Regions from separate parts of the Planococcus sp. BI3 genome, predicted to be linked through region 1. Evidence: riboswitches for the same ligand, from Rfam matches in the RefSeq annotation. Region 1 holds a riboswitch; the other holds the start of a gene.
The links. A riboswitch is a leader RNA that binds a small molecule or an ion and turns the genes downstream of it on or off. The one in region 1 is predicted to bind cyclic di-GMP.

Region 1 (5,289 bases):
CATCCGCCTTACCGCCATTTTCTTTCTCGATTAAAAATAAATTCGGTTGCAGGGTTGAACGATAAGCCCGCTTGATTTCCCCTGTCTTAAAGTACGTTCGGATAGCCAGCTCAATCGGCTCCATCTCAAATTGAGACAGGACTTTTTCACTGGTTTTATCCGTAGAACCATCATTGACCACAATAATTTCATACTGAGGATAATTCAGGTTCAGCAGGGATCGGACCGTACTGATGACTCCAGCTTCTTCGTTATAGGCGGGAACCAGGATGGAAATGGGATAGGTATCTGTATTGATCGACATTTCCTCAATTTGTTCCTGGCGGTTTAATTTTTTCTCTTTGCTGATTTTCGGGCTGGCTACAAGGAAAAGGACCAAGTAAATCGCACCCGCGGCGAGCATATAAGCAATTATTCCCCAGGAAATAACTTCGATGACTAACGTAATTCCATTCCCACTCATATGCGGCTCCCTCCTTCCCTTGTCAGCATATGCTTGGCGATATCTCTGGCATAGGCATCCGCATGATCAGCCGCTACCTGTTCAAGTAATGTATTGCCGCCTTCAAAAACCTTTATATTCTCAGCACTCGCAAACCGAACCCACCAAATATTGTCCGACAGCAGATCGACCAATTTCTCTTTATGCTGTTCCAAACGGCAGGCGCCCGTCAATTTAGCCGCGTACATACGCTCTTCCCAGTATTTCGAGCCGAAGAACGCCGAAAGGATGGATGGATCTGTTATTTTCCGGTAATGGCACAGGCTGTTCATGGCCTTTAGCCGAACTTCCTTGCGCTCATCCCGTAATTTCTTTTCAACAAAAGGAAAGATCATGTCTATCTGATGTTCTCCGCTATAGGTAATAAAAGCATAAAGCATGTTCTCTGAAATATCTTCTTTCGATTGTATCCGTTCCAGTGTTGACTTTAACAGCTCTTCATCCAGTCGGTACAATAGTTCCTTAATCATTCCAAACGACAGATCCTTGTTTCTAATGGCTTTTTCCATTAACCGGGATTCCTGCAGCGTAGCGCAAACCCGTATGCATTGACGAAACTCTTCATCCCTCTTACTGATTTTCAAAAAATGCTGATAAACATCTTCTTTTAAAGAAAAAAGCCTGAAATCTTCTATAAAGTATAAGGCGTTGATACGCTCGGCCCATTGTCCTTTTTTCAAGGCACGGCGGTATTGTTCTGCTAGATGTTTTTCTGCCAGCAGATAAATTCTTGCCTTTTGTTCTGCCTGAAAATCTTCAGTTGAAAATTCATCGAGCATTTTTTCCATCACCTTAAATTGCCCTTTTCCTGCTGCAGGCAAAACAGGTTCAATAGGCTGTATGCCTTCAATATATTCTCGAAATTGCGGCTTCAAAGTTTCCAATTTTTCTTTAATATCATTTTCAGCGGCCAGGTTTTTCATTTTCCAACCAATCAGCATAACTAAAATCAGCAATTGAATCCCCAATAGACCTAAAACAACCCATATAAATATATCTATCATCAAGTAAATCTCCTTTTCCCAAAATGCATCTTTAACCAAGCGTTTAATAGTACCTAAATCTTCTAAAAAATTTATTTTACTGATAATTTATGGATATTGTAACACATTGGCTTTGTTTTAACTGTATGAAAAAACAGCAAAGTTCAGCCAAATCGGCCAACCTTGCTGTTTTTCATCCTTTTATGGAGCCATCATTTTCCAGCTGTCCACGTGATGGATTGCAATACCGCCAAACCCTTTTGTTTCGGCATAATGTGCGGATAATTTAGCCAACTCGACTTTCATAAAGGCTTCTCCTTCTTCAAAGAAAGAAATAGAATCACCTTCACTGGTTTGTCCGGTTTCAACACCCACTATTACTGTTTTTCCGTATTTTTCTCCATAGGCCACTTCATTTTTTACAAGCTCCGTAATCATGGCCGCTGAATCCCTGTATGCCATAAGTGTGACGCCGTGCGTATTGGCGATCACCCACTCGGCGAGTATGCCTTTGCCAAAAGTGTTTTTATAAGAGATTTCATCGAACCAGAAAGGCAGATCGGCTTCGAGCGGCAGATTTAATAGAGCTGTGCTGGATTTGGCTTTTACTAAGAGAGCTTGATAAGCTTTTACTGTCGCCGCTCGGTTGGTATTCCAGCCACTGTATAAATAAGGTTCTACATCCAGATGGACTCCGCCAAATCTTTGAGCCGGCGCCGCTCCTTTCTGATAAACAGACAGCCAAGACATCAACCGATCCTGCTTGGTAAAGCCTTTCGGCGCCACCCAGTCAGGTGCTCCATCCAACGCATAGATGGCTATTCCTGCAGCTCCCGCTCTTTCAATAAAACTCTGATAAATACTGGCCGGAATATCTGCATCAATCTGTACGTATACTTTGTTTACTTCTTTGCTTTCCAAAAAAGCGAGTGTGCCTTCTTCATCATTGTAGATCATCCACGGATTCCATAGCCAAGTGGCTTTGACATCCAATTCAGCAGCTTGAGCATCCAGTCCATTTTGCGTCAGCATAAACAACAACCACACACCTGCCATCATTATTTTTTTCATTTCCCCATTATCCTTCCGTTCTGATAGCCGTGACTCACAGAACGAGGCCAGGCAACCTGACAACCTTGCGTTTTCCAACGGTTAGGCTCATGGCTTTGCGCCCTTCCCTTTCGGTGAAGTTTGCCTTTTTCAGATTTTCATTATTATATGTCAAATAATTCAATTCGACCATCTTTTTTTTAACCCTTTTCAAAATGAAGATTTAAGGCAATAATCAACAATAGGATTCCTGTATTTCCTGCACAGAAGGAGTGAACTGCATGTCTATAGCATTGCTTGAAGACGAACTAACATTGGTTTTGATAAAAGCTTTAAAAGAAGGGAAAATAAATGAATTTCAGGAAATCCTGGAAGAACTTCAGCCATATGATATGGCCATCCAGTATCGGCACCTGCCGGACAAGCACCAAAATAAGTTCCTTCTTTATCTAAGCATCCGCCAGTTGACGGAATTGATGCAGGAACTTTCTAAAAATGAACAAATTGATATTCTTCATAAATTGGGGCTGGAAAAATCTTCAAAGGTCCTTGACCGCATGGACAATGACGATTTGGCCTTACTATTGGCCGATCTGGAGCCGGAACGCATTGAAGAGCTGCTGTCGCAGATTAATCAGGACGACTCCCGATTTGTTAAAAGTACGATGACCTATCCTCCCGAAACCGCGGGTCGACTGATGAATAACCGGTATGTGTGGATCCCGCGCCATTACACGATCCGTGAAGCGGTTGATAAGATAAAGCTTTTTGCCGATTTAGCGGAATACCTCAACTATCTGTATGTCGTAGACGAGGATAAAAAGCTGGTCGGCGTCGTTTCCTATAAAGATCTGATCCTTGGAAATCTTGACGATAAAATTGAAGAGGTCATGTACAATCGCGTCGTCAAAGCCGATGTACTGACCGACCAGGAAGATGCTGCTCAATTGATCAGCCGTTATGATTTTGTCACGCTTCCGATTGTCGATAAAGACGATAAACTTGTTGGCGTAATCACTGTCGATGATGTGATCGACGTCGTCATGCAGGAAGCAAATGAAGATATTGAAAAATTATCGGCTTCCGGAAAATCAATCGACTTTAACACCCCCGCTGTGATCGCGGCCTATCGCCGCCTGCCCTGGCTGATTCTTCTGCTGTTCATCGGTTTGTTTTCAGGCGGCATCATCAGCCGCTTTGAAGAAACCCTTCAGACGGTTGTCGCTTTAACCTTCTTTATGCCGATGATTGCCGGCATGACAGGGAATACCGGAACACAGTCACTGTCTGTAGTAGTCCGTGGGTTGGCTTCACAAAAGCTGGATTCCAAACAGACCATCAAGTTGATCATCAGGGAATTATGGGTCGGCATCATTATTGGCGTCATCTGTTCTGTTCTTATATTGCTGATTGCCTATGTGTGGCAAGGTAATTTCGTGTTAGGAATTGTTGTCGGCGGTTCCTTGTTGATGACCTTGATCATCGGAACTTTAGCCGGAACCATCATTCCACTGGTCTTATATCGATTCAATATAGATCCAGCTGTGGCTTCGGGCCCTTTAATTACGACAATCAATGATATCTTGTCCCTGCTGATTTATTTTGGCATGGCTACCTTGTTCATCTCCCAGTTGATGTAGAAAACCAAGTGAACTTCCTATGAGAGCTGGCACACGGAATATCGATATGGACAGATTATGGGCTGGACTTAAATAAACTTACTCTTTTTAGAGCAATCCCCTTTATTCCAAGTAAGTTACTCGGTATAATAAGTGGTAATCTTAGGAGGCGAGTCCATGACTATTCCAAAACCCCTTGTCCAGATCAATCAGGCTTTTATTGTCGTTACCGCAGCAGCGGCACTTTTGCTCCATCCAGCCATTCTGCTGGTGCCGTTTGCTGTTGGAGTTTATACATTGGCAACAAAGAAAAACCCGGTGATTCAATCCAGCCGCCGCTTTTTGGCCAAGCCGATGGCGAGCTACCAGCAGGAAGACAAAGACCAGCAGCTTTTCAATCAATGGATCGCGACAATCTGCTTGGGGCTGTCGCTTGTTTTCTTCTCTGTCGGCATGCAACTGGCAGGCTTCGCCTTCAGCATCATGGTCATTATCGCAGCAGGAGCCGCACTCATGGGCTATTGCATCGGCTGCACCATCCGTTACCGTTACATGATGTGGAAACACAACCGAACAGCATAAAAAAAGACCGGAAGCCCATTGCTTCCGGTCTTTTCTGTCTATAGTGAATTACTTATTTGACTTGGCCATTGCCGCGTATGATGTATTTAGTCGATGTCAAAGCAGGCAAGCCCATAGGTCCGCGCGCATGGAGCTTTTGTGTGCTGATGCCGATTTCAGCACCGAAACCAAATTCGAAACCGTCTGTAAAACGGGTCGAGGCATTATGATAAACCGCTGCTGCATCAATTTCCATAAAGAATTGATCGACATTTGCGGAGTTGGACGAAATGATGGCTTCCGAATGCTTGGTTCCGTAAGTGTTGATGTGATGGATCGCTTCACTCACATCATCAACGGTTTTCATTGACACTTCAAGCCCAAGGTATTCGGTTCCCCAATCGGCTTGTTCTGCAGGTATGACATTAGGAGAGAGTTTCTGTGCGACTTCATCTCCGTGGATTTCCACTTGGTTGCGCTGCAATGCTGTCACCAATTCCGGCAAATGCGCTTCTGCCCATTTTTTGTGGACCAGAATGCTTTCGCAGGAATTACAGACTGAAGGCCGCTGTGT
Region 2 (5,289 bases), 290 kb from region 1:
TTTTGCGGAATATCACAAACAAATTTCCTTTGAATAAAAAAAGCAGGCACCCCGCGGGGTGCCTGCTTTTTTGTATTATCCTTTAATCGTGTTGACCAAGCCCATCATGTCGTCTGCGTAGGAAATGGCTCTTCCTTGTGATTGAAACAAGCGCTGTGTTGCAATCAATTCGGTCATCTCATCTGCCAGTTCGACATTGGATGCTTCAAGCGCGCCTTGCTTTATGGTGATGGAGCCGTCATTTTGCTGGGACAGATCGATCAGCTCTAAATTGCCGTTGGCGAGTTGTTCAGCTTCGGTGCCGGTCAGGCGCAAAAGATTGTCGCCTATTTTTTCAAGTGAATTCGGCCGGTTTATCTGGGCGATGCCGAGTGGGATTTCAGCTGCTTGTTTAGCGGGATCTTTATAGGAGATTTCCAAGGTTCCGTTTCCAGTTAATTGAATGCTGTCGTAGTCATTGTCAAAGACAATGGGCTGGTTATCAGCTCCGAGAACTGCATCGCCGTTAGCTGTAACCAAGCTCACTTGGTTTGAATTCAAAACCGGCTGCACCTGAAAAGATCCATCTTTTGTGTAAAATGTGTTGCCTTCAGATGCAACACGGAAGTAAGCCGATTCGCCTTGGATCATAAAATCGAGCGGCCGGTCTGTTTGCCGGACCGCACCTTGTTCATTGCGGGTGGCTGTCTGTGAAAGGATCGCTCCAGTGCCGATGCGTAAACCGTACGGCGTAATTCGCCCGATTTCATTTTGCGGACCGACCTGTTTTTCAATCGATTGCACCAAGGCATCCGAAAAACTGGCTTCCTGGCGTTTATAGCCATTGGTGTTTACATTGGCTATGTTATTGGCGATCGAGTCGATTTTTTTTTGCAGTTCACCCATGGTGTTGCTGGCTGTGTTCATCTGGATATTCAACTGTACACTTCCTCCTTACACGCGTCCGATTTCATTGACGGCTTTTTCCATGCTGCGGTCATAGGCCTGAATCACTTTTTGGTTTGATTCGAAGCCTCGGTAGGTCGTCATCATATCTGTCATGGTCTTGGTCAAATCAACATTCGATTGTTCAATGAACCCCTGCTTTATGAAACTGTCTGTAGTATTCAATAATGCTACGGTATCGATGAATTGAGGGGTTTCTTCCGGATTCCCGGCCCATCGCAAAAGATTCTGTCCTTCTTTTACAAATTGTTCCGGGTTTTCGGTATGGCCAATCCAAAGACGGCTTCCTTGTGTCCCATCAGCTAAGATGATTTGGCCATTGTCCTGTACAGTAAAATCGGTTGAACCGACTTGGATGGGTTGCTGATTTTCATCCAAGACAGGAAAGCCTTCGCTGGTCGTCAGGACACCTTCAGCATTGACAGCGAACGTTCCATTTTTTGTGTAGCGCACTTCATCATTTTCAGCTGCTGCTGCGAATACCAACGTACCTTTTTTTTGTGTTTCCGGATTGGTTGGCAGCAATTCATCCAATAGCACCATATCGGTCAAATTTCCAGTTTCCTTTAGGGGACCTTGGAGAAATGAAGGGATCCCTTCTTGCGTATAGACGCCTGTAGTTAAAGTGCCGATATTATGCGGGACTATTGTACCTTTTTTACCGTTCTCAATCGCTTTGATCAACTGCTCAGGAAAAGCGCGTAAAACGGCCTGGTCTTCTTTAAAGCCAGGAGTATTGGCATTTGAAAGGTTATTTGTCAATATTTGTTGTTGTCTATTAGTAGCCATCATCCCTGATGTAGCAGTGTATAATCCACGAAACATAGGCTTTTTCTCCTTCTCAGTAGCTCAATGGTAGTTATCGGGTAGCATAACATTATCTATTCAAAAAAAATAGAGCTTTTTATATTAATATGGAAAAAATATGATAAAAAAGATTTAAAAAGAAAAATATACAAAAATATAGAAATATGATAGTATCACTTTGTTAATATCTTTTCAAAATAGTACAAAATAACGATTTTGGAAAATAAAATATGGGAATATCATTGTGAAAATAGCAAATTTATCCGAAAGATAGAGACGCAAAGCCACGGGCCTAAATACACAGTGTACAAGGCAGCCGGGTTACCAAAAATGGTAGATTTGATAAAAATCCACCTTTTTCAAGGTGGATTTTTATGTACCGATTATCTGGACAAAAAGGAGTTTTTTGATGAATATATTTCCTAAATCTCTTGAAACAATGGAACAGGCTTTATCAGCTTCAACATTAAAGCAACGTGTTCATTCGGCGAATATCGCCAATGTGGATACCGCCAATTACAAAAGCAAAAAAGTCGATTTTCAAGCGGCATTGGATACAGCAATGAACAAACAAAGTCTTTCCAGCTACAAGACAGATGATCGCCATCTGTCGTTCAGCAACGAATTTTCAAAGACTAAAACTGAAGTTTTAACAAACAGCTCCACTAAATACACTAACAACGGCAATAATGTGGACATGGATGTAGAAATGGCCGAGCTGGCAAAAAATCAATTATGGTATAACGCCGTCACCGAACGGGTCAATGGCAAACTCAACAGCCTCAGCTCCGTTATTAATGGAGGGAGATAGAACAAATGAGCTTATTCAGTGGATTTAATATCAGTTCTTCAGGACTGACTGCCAATCGCCTCCGCATGGACGTCGTATCTGCCAATATCGCCAACGCCAACACCAACCGCGCCGAACTGGTGGATGGAGAATGGATGCCTTACCGGCGCAAAACAGTGGAACTTTCGCAAAGCGGCGAATCGCCTTTTGCCAACCAATTGCAATCGGCCATCAATAGAGGGAATGCTACGGTGTCGGGTGTTAAAGTCTCAGAAATCGGAGAAGACCAGACACCTTTTACAATGAGCTATGATCCCGAACATCCGGATGCTGGAGAAGACGGCTATGTCCGTTCATCCAATGTCGATCCATTGAAAGAAATGGTGGATTTGATGTCCGCAACCCGCTCCTACGAAGCCAACGTCACGGCGTTGAATGCTTCGAAAAGCATGTTTATGAAAGCTTTGGAGATTGGGAAGTAAATTAGTATTGATTATTAAGAGGTAATGAGTGAAGAAATCGCTCTAGTCGGACAAGGCATTGGCCGAAGGAATTTCGGACGGTGTCTTTGCGACAAAGCTAGCGCAGCGATGCAGGAGCAGTGTTATTGCAACTGACTTACTGAGAACAGCCGCCTTCCACTATTTCTTCTAAGATTCATATGAAAGAACCTATCTCATTATATATTTTCACCTATTAGGATATGGAGCAAAACAGCGGAGACTCCCGCGGGATAGCGAAGTGTCGAAATCCACTCGGGCCAGGAGCCCGAGTTAGTTCGGCGCAAGCCCGTAGGAAAGCGGAGCTGTTTTGCGGAATATCAACGGTGAACCATTAAGACCAACCTACTATAGATAAATAAGGAGGCACCATGGAAAAAATAAGCCAGATTCAGACGCCTTTCATCCAAAATCAATTGTTCAATAACGTGAAACCCGAAAACAAAGTGGAAGGGTTTGGAGAAATCTTTAAAGACGCGTTAAAAGAAGTGAGCAAAGCACAGAACGAATCAGATAAATTGACCAATCAATTGGTGACAGGAGAAGTTCAGGATGTCCATGAAGTGATGATCGCTTCGCAAAAAGCCAGCTTATCGCTGCAGATGACGATGCAGGTCCGCAATAAGGTTGTTGAGGCCTATCAAGAAGTAATGAGAATGCAAGTATGAGGCGAACTGGCGGGATGATGACTAGATGAAAGAGAAGTTTTTGACATATAAAACGAAATTGAGTGAGTCATGGGGCAGTTTTTCTCCTGTAACGAAATGGTCTTTAATCGGCTCTTTTTTCCTCACATTTCTTATTTTGCTTATCTTTGTTTTTCTTAGCAGCCGCTCTGATTTTTCAGTGCTGTATTCGAATTTGACGGCAGCGGAAGCGGGCGAAATCAAAACAGCTATCGAAGAACAGGCCATTCCGGTAGAAGTATCGGCCGACGGCAAAACGATCAGTGTGCCCGAAGAGCATCTGGCTAATTTAAAAGTCAGTTTGGCAGCGGAAGGCATTCCGAAAAATGGCAATGTGAATTACGGCATATTCAGTGAAAACATGGGCCTCGGGATGACGGACCGCCATTTTGATGTGGTGGAACGGGATGCCATGCAAAATGAGCTGGCGTATTTGATTGAGCAGATTGATGGAGTCACGGAAGCGAATGTCATGATTACGCTGCCGAAGGAAAATGTTTGGATTACCGATGAAGAACAGACATCTACAGCTTCCATCGTTATTAAAGGCGATCCGACATTTCAATTGGACCAAAAGCAGATTAATGGTTTGTACCACCTGATCAGCAAATCGGTTCCGAGTTTGCCGGCTGAGCAAATTGTTATCATGGATCAGAATGGCCAGGTGTTTGAAGTGCAGGATGCCAACCAGGCAGATACCAATCTGTCGGTTTATCAGCAGCATCGTGAAATCCAAAAAGGCATCGAACAGGATATCCAGCGCGAGTTGCAGCAGATGCTCGGCTTATTGTTGGGACAGGACAAAGTGGTCGTTTCTGTTATGACGAATATCGATTTCACGAAAGAAAAACGGGAAGAACAACTGGTTGAACCCGTCGATGTCGAGAACAATGAGGGCTTGGATATCAGTGTGGAACGAATCATCGAAACGTATTCAAGTGAAGGCGTGGTTGTTGAAGATCCAGCAGGAACTGGTGAGACAGAAGTCGCCAATTATCCAGGTGCGGACGGCGCCGGCAACAGTGAATCTGAGCGCACGGAAGAACGGATCAATAGCGAAGTCAACCGGATCAACCGGCAAATTGAAATGAGCCCATATGTCATTGACGACATCACGATCAATGTAGGAGTGGAACCACCCGTCCCTGAAAATCCAGAAAGCTTAACACAGGAAAACGTCACAGATATCAGCAATCTATTGAAGAATGCGGTCAGTACTTCATTGAGTATGAATGAATTTGCTGCAACTGAGGCAGAACTGGAAGACCGGATTTCTGTCTTTGCAACAGAATTCCAAGGGCGTCCGGCAATTGAAGACGAAGAGCCGGAAGCAACATTCCTAACAGGCATCCCGAATAATCTTCTATGGGTAATTGCTGGAGCGATTGTTTTGGTGATCATCATCGTCATTGCGTTGCTATTGCTCCGCAGAAAGAAAAAAGAAGAGATTTTTGAAGAAGAATACGATTTTGGAGGATTTGAACAGGCATTGGCCAAGTCAAATCAAGTAGATTCTGAAGAAGAAATTGATTTGTCCGAGTTCAAAAACAGGTCGAATCCG

Region 2: linked by a shared signal. The riboswitch ahead of flgB (flagellar basal body rod protein FlgB) and the one ahead of AC1MEO_RS13835 (amidase) in region 1 are both predicted to bind cyclic di-GMP.

What each region holds. Positions count from the first base shown of each region.
Region 1 is NZ_CM155266.1:2,749,271-2,754,559, reverse strand. It holds gene AC1MEO_RS13845 (glycosyltransferase family 2 protein) at 1-463, opposite strand, end outside; gene AC1MEO_RS13840 (hypothetical protein) at 460-1,506, opposite strand; gene AC1MEO_RS13835 (amidase) at 1,687-2,556, opposite strand; cyclic di-GMP riboswitch class I at 2,604-2,691, opposite strand; gene mgtE (magnesium transporter) at 2,817-4,175, shown strand; gene AC1MEO_RS13825 (DUF4395 domain-containing protein) at 4,332-4,736, shown strand; gene AC1MEO_RS13820 (glutamate-5-semialdehyde dehydrogenase) at 4,789-5,289, opposite strand, start outside.
Region 2 is NZ_CM155266.1:2,461,912-2,467,200, reverse strand. It holds gene AC1MEO_RS12370 (flagellar hook-basal body protein) at 76-918, opposite strand; gene AC1MEO_RS12365 (flagellar hook-basal body protein) at 934-1,770, opposite strand; cyclic di-GMP riboswitch class I at 1,995-2,081, shown strand; gene flgB (flagellar basal body rod protein FlgB) at 2,162-2,563, shown strand; gene flgC (flagellar basal body rod protein FlgC) at 2,569-3,024, shown strand; gene fliE (flagellar hook-basal body complex protein FliE) at 3,414-3,710, shown strand; gene fliF (flagellar basal-body MS-ring/collar protein FliF) at 3,736-5,289, shown strand, end outside.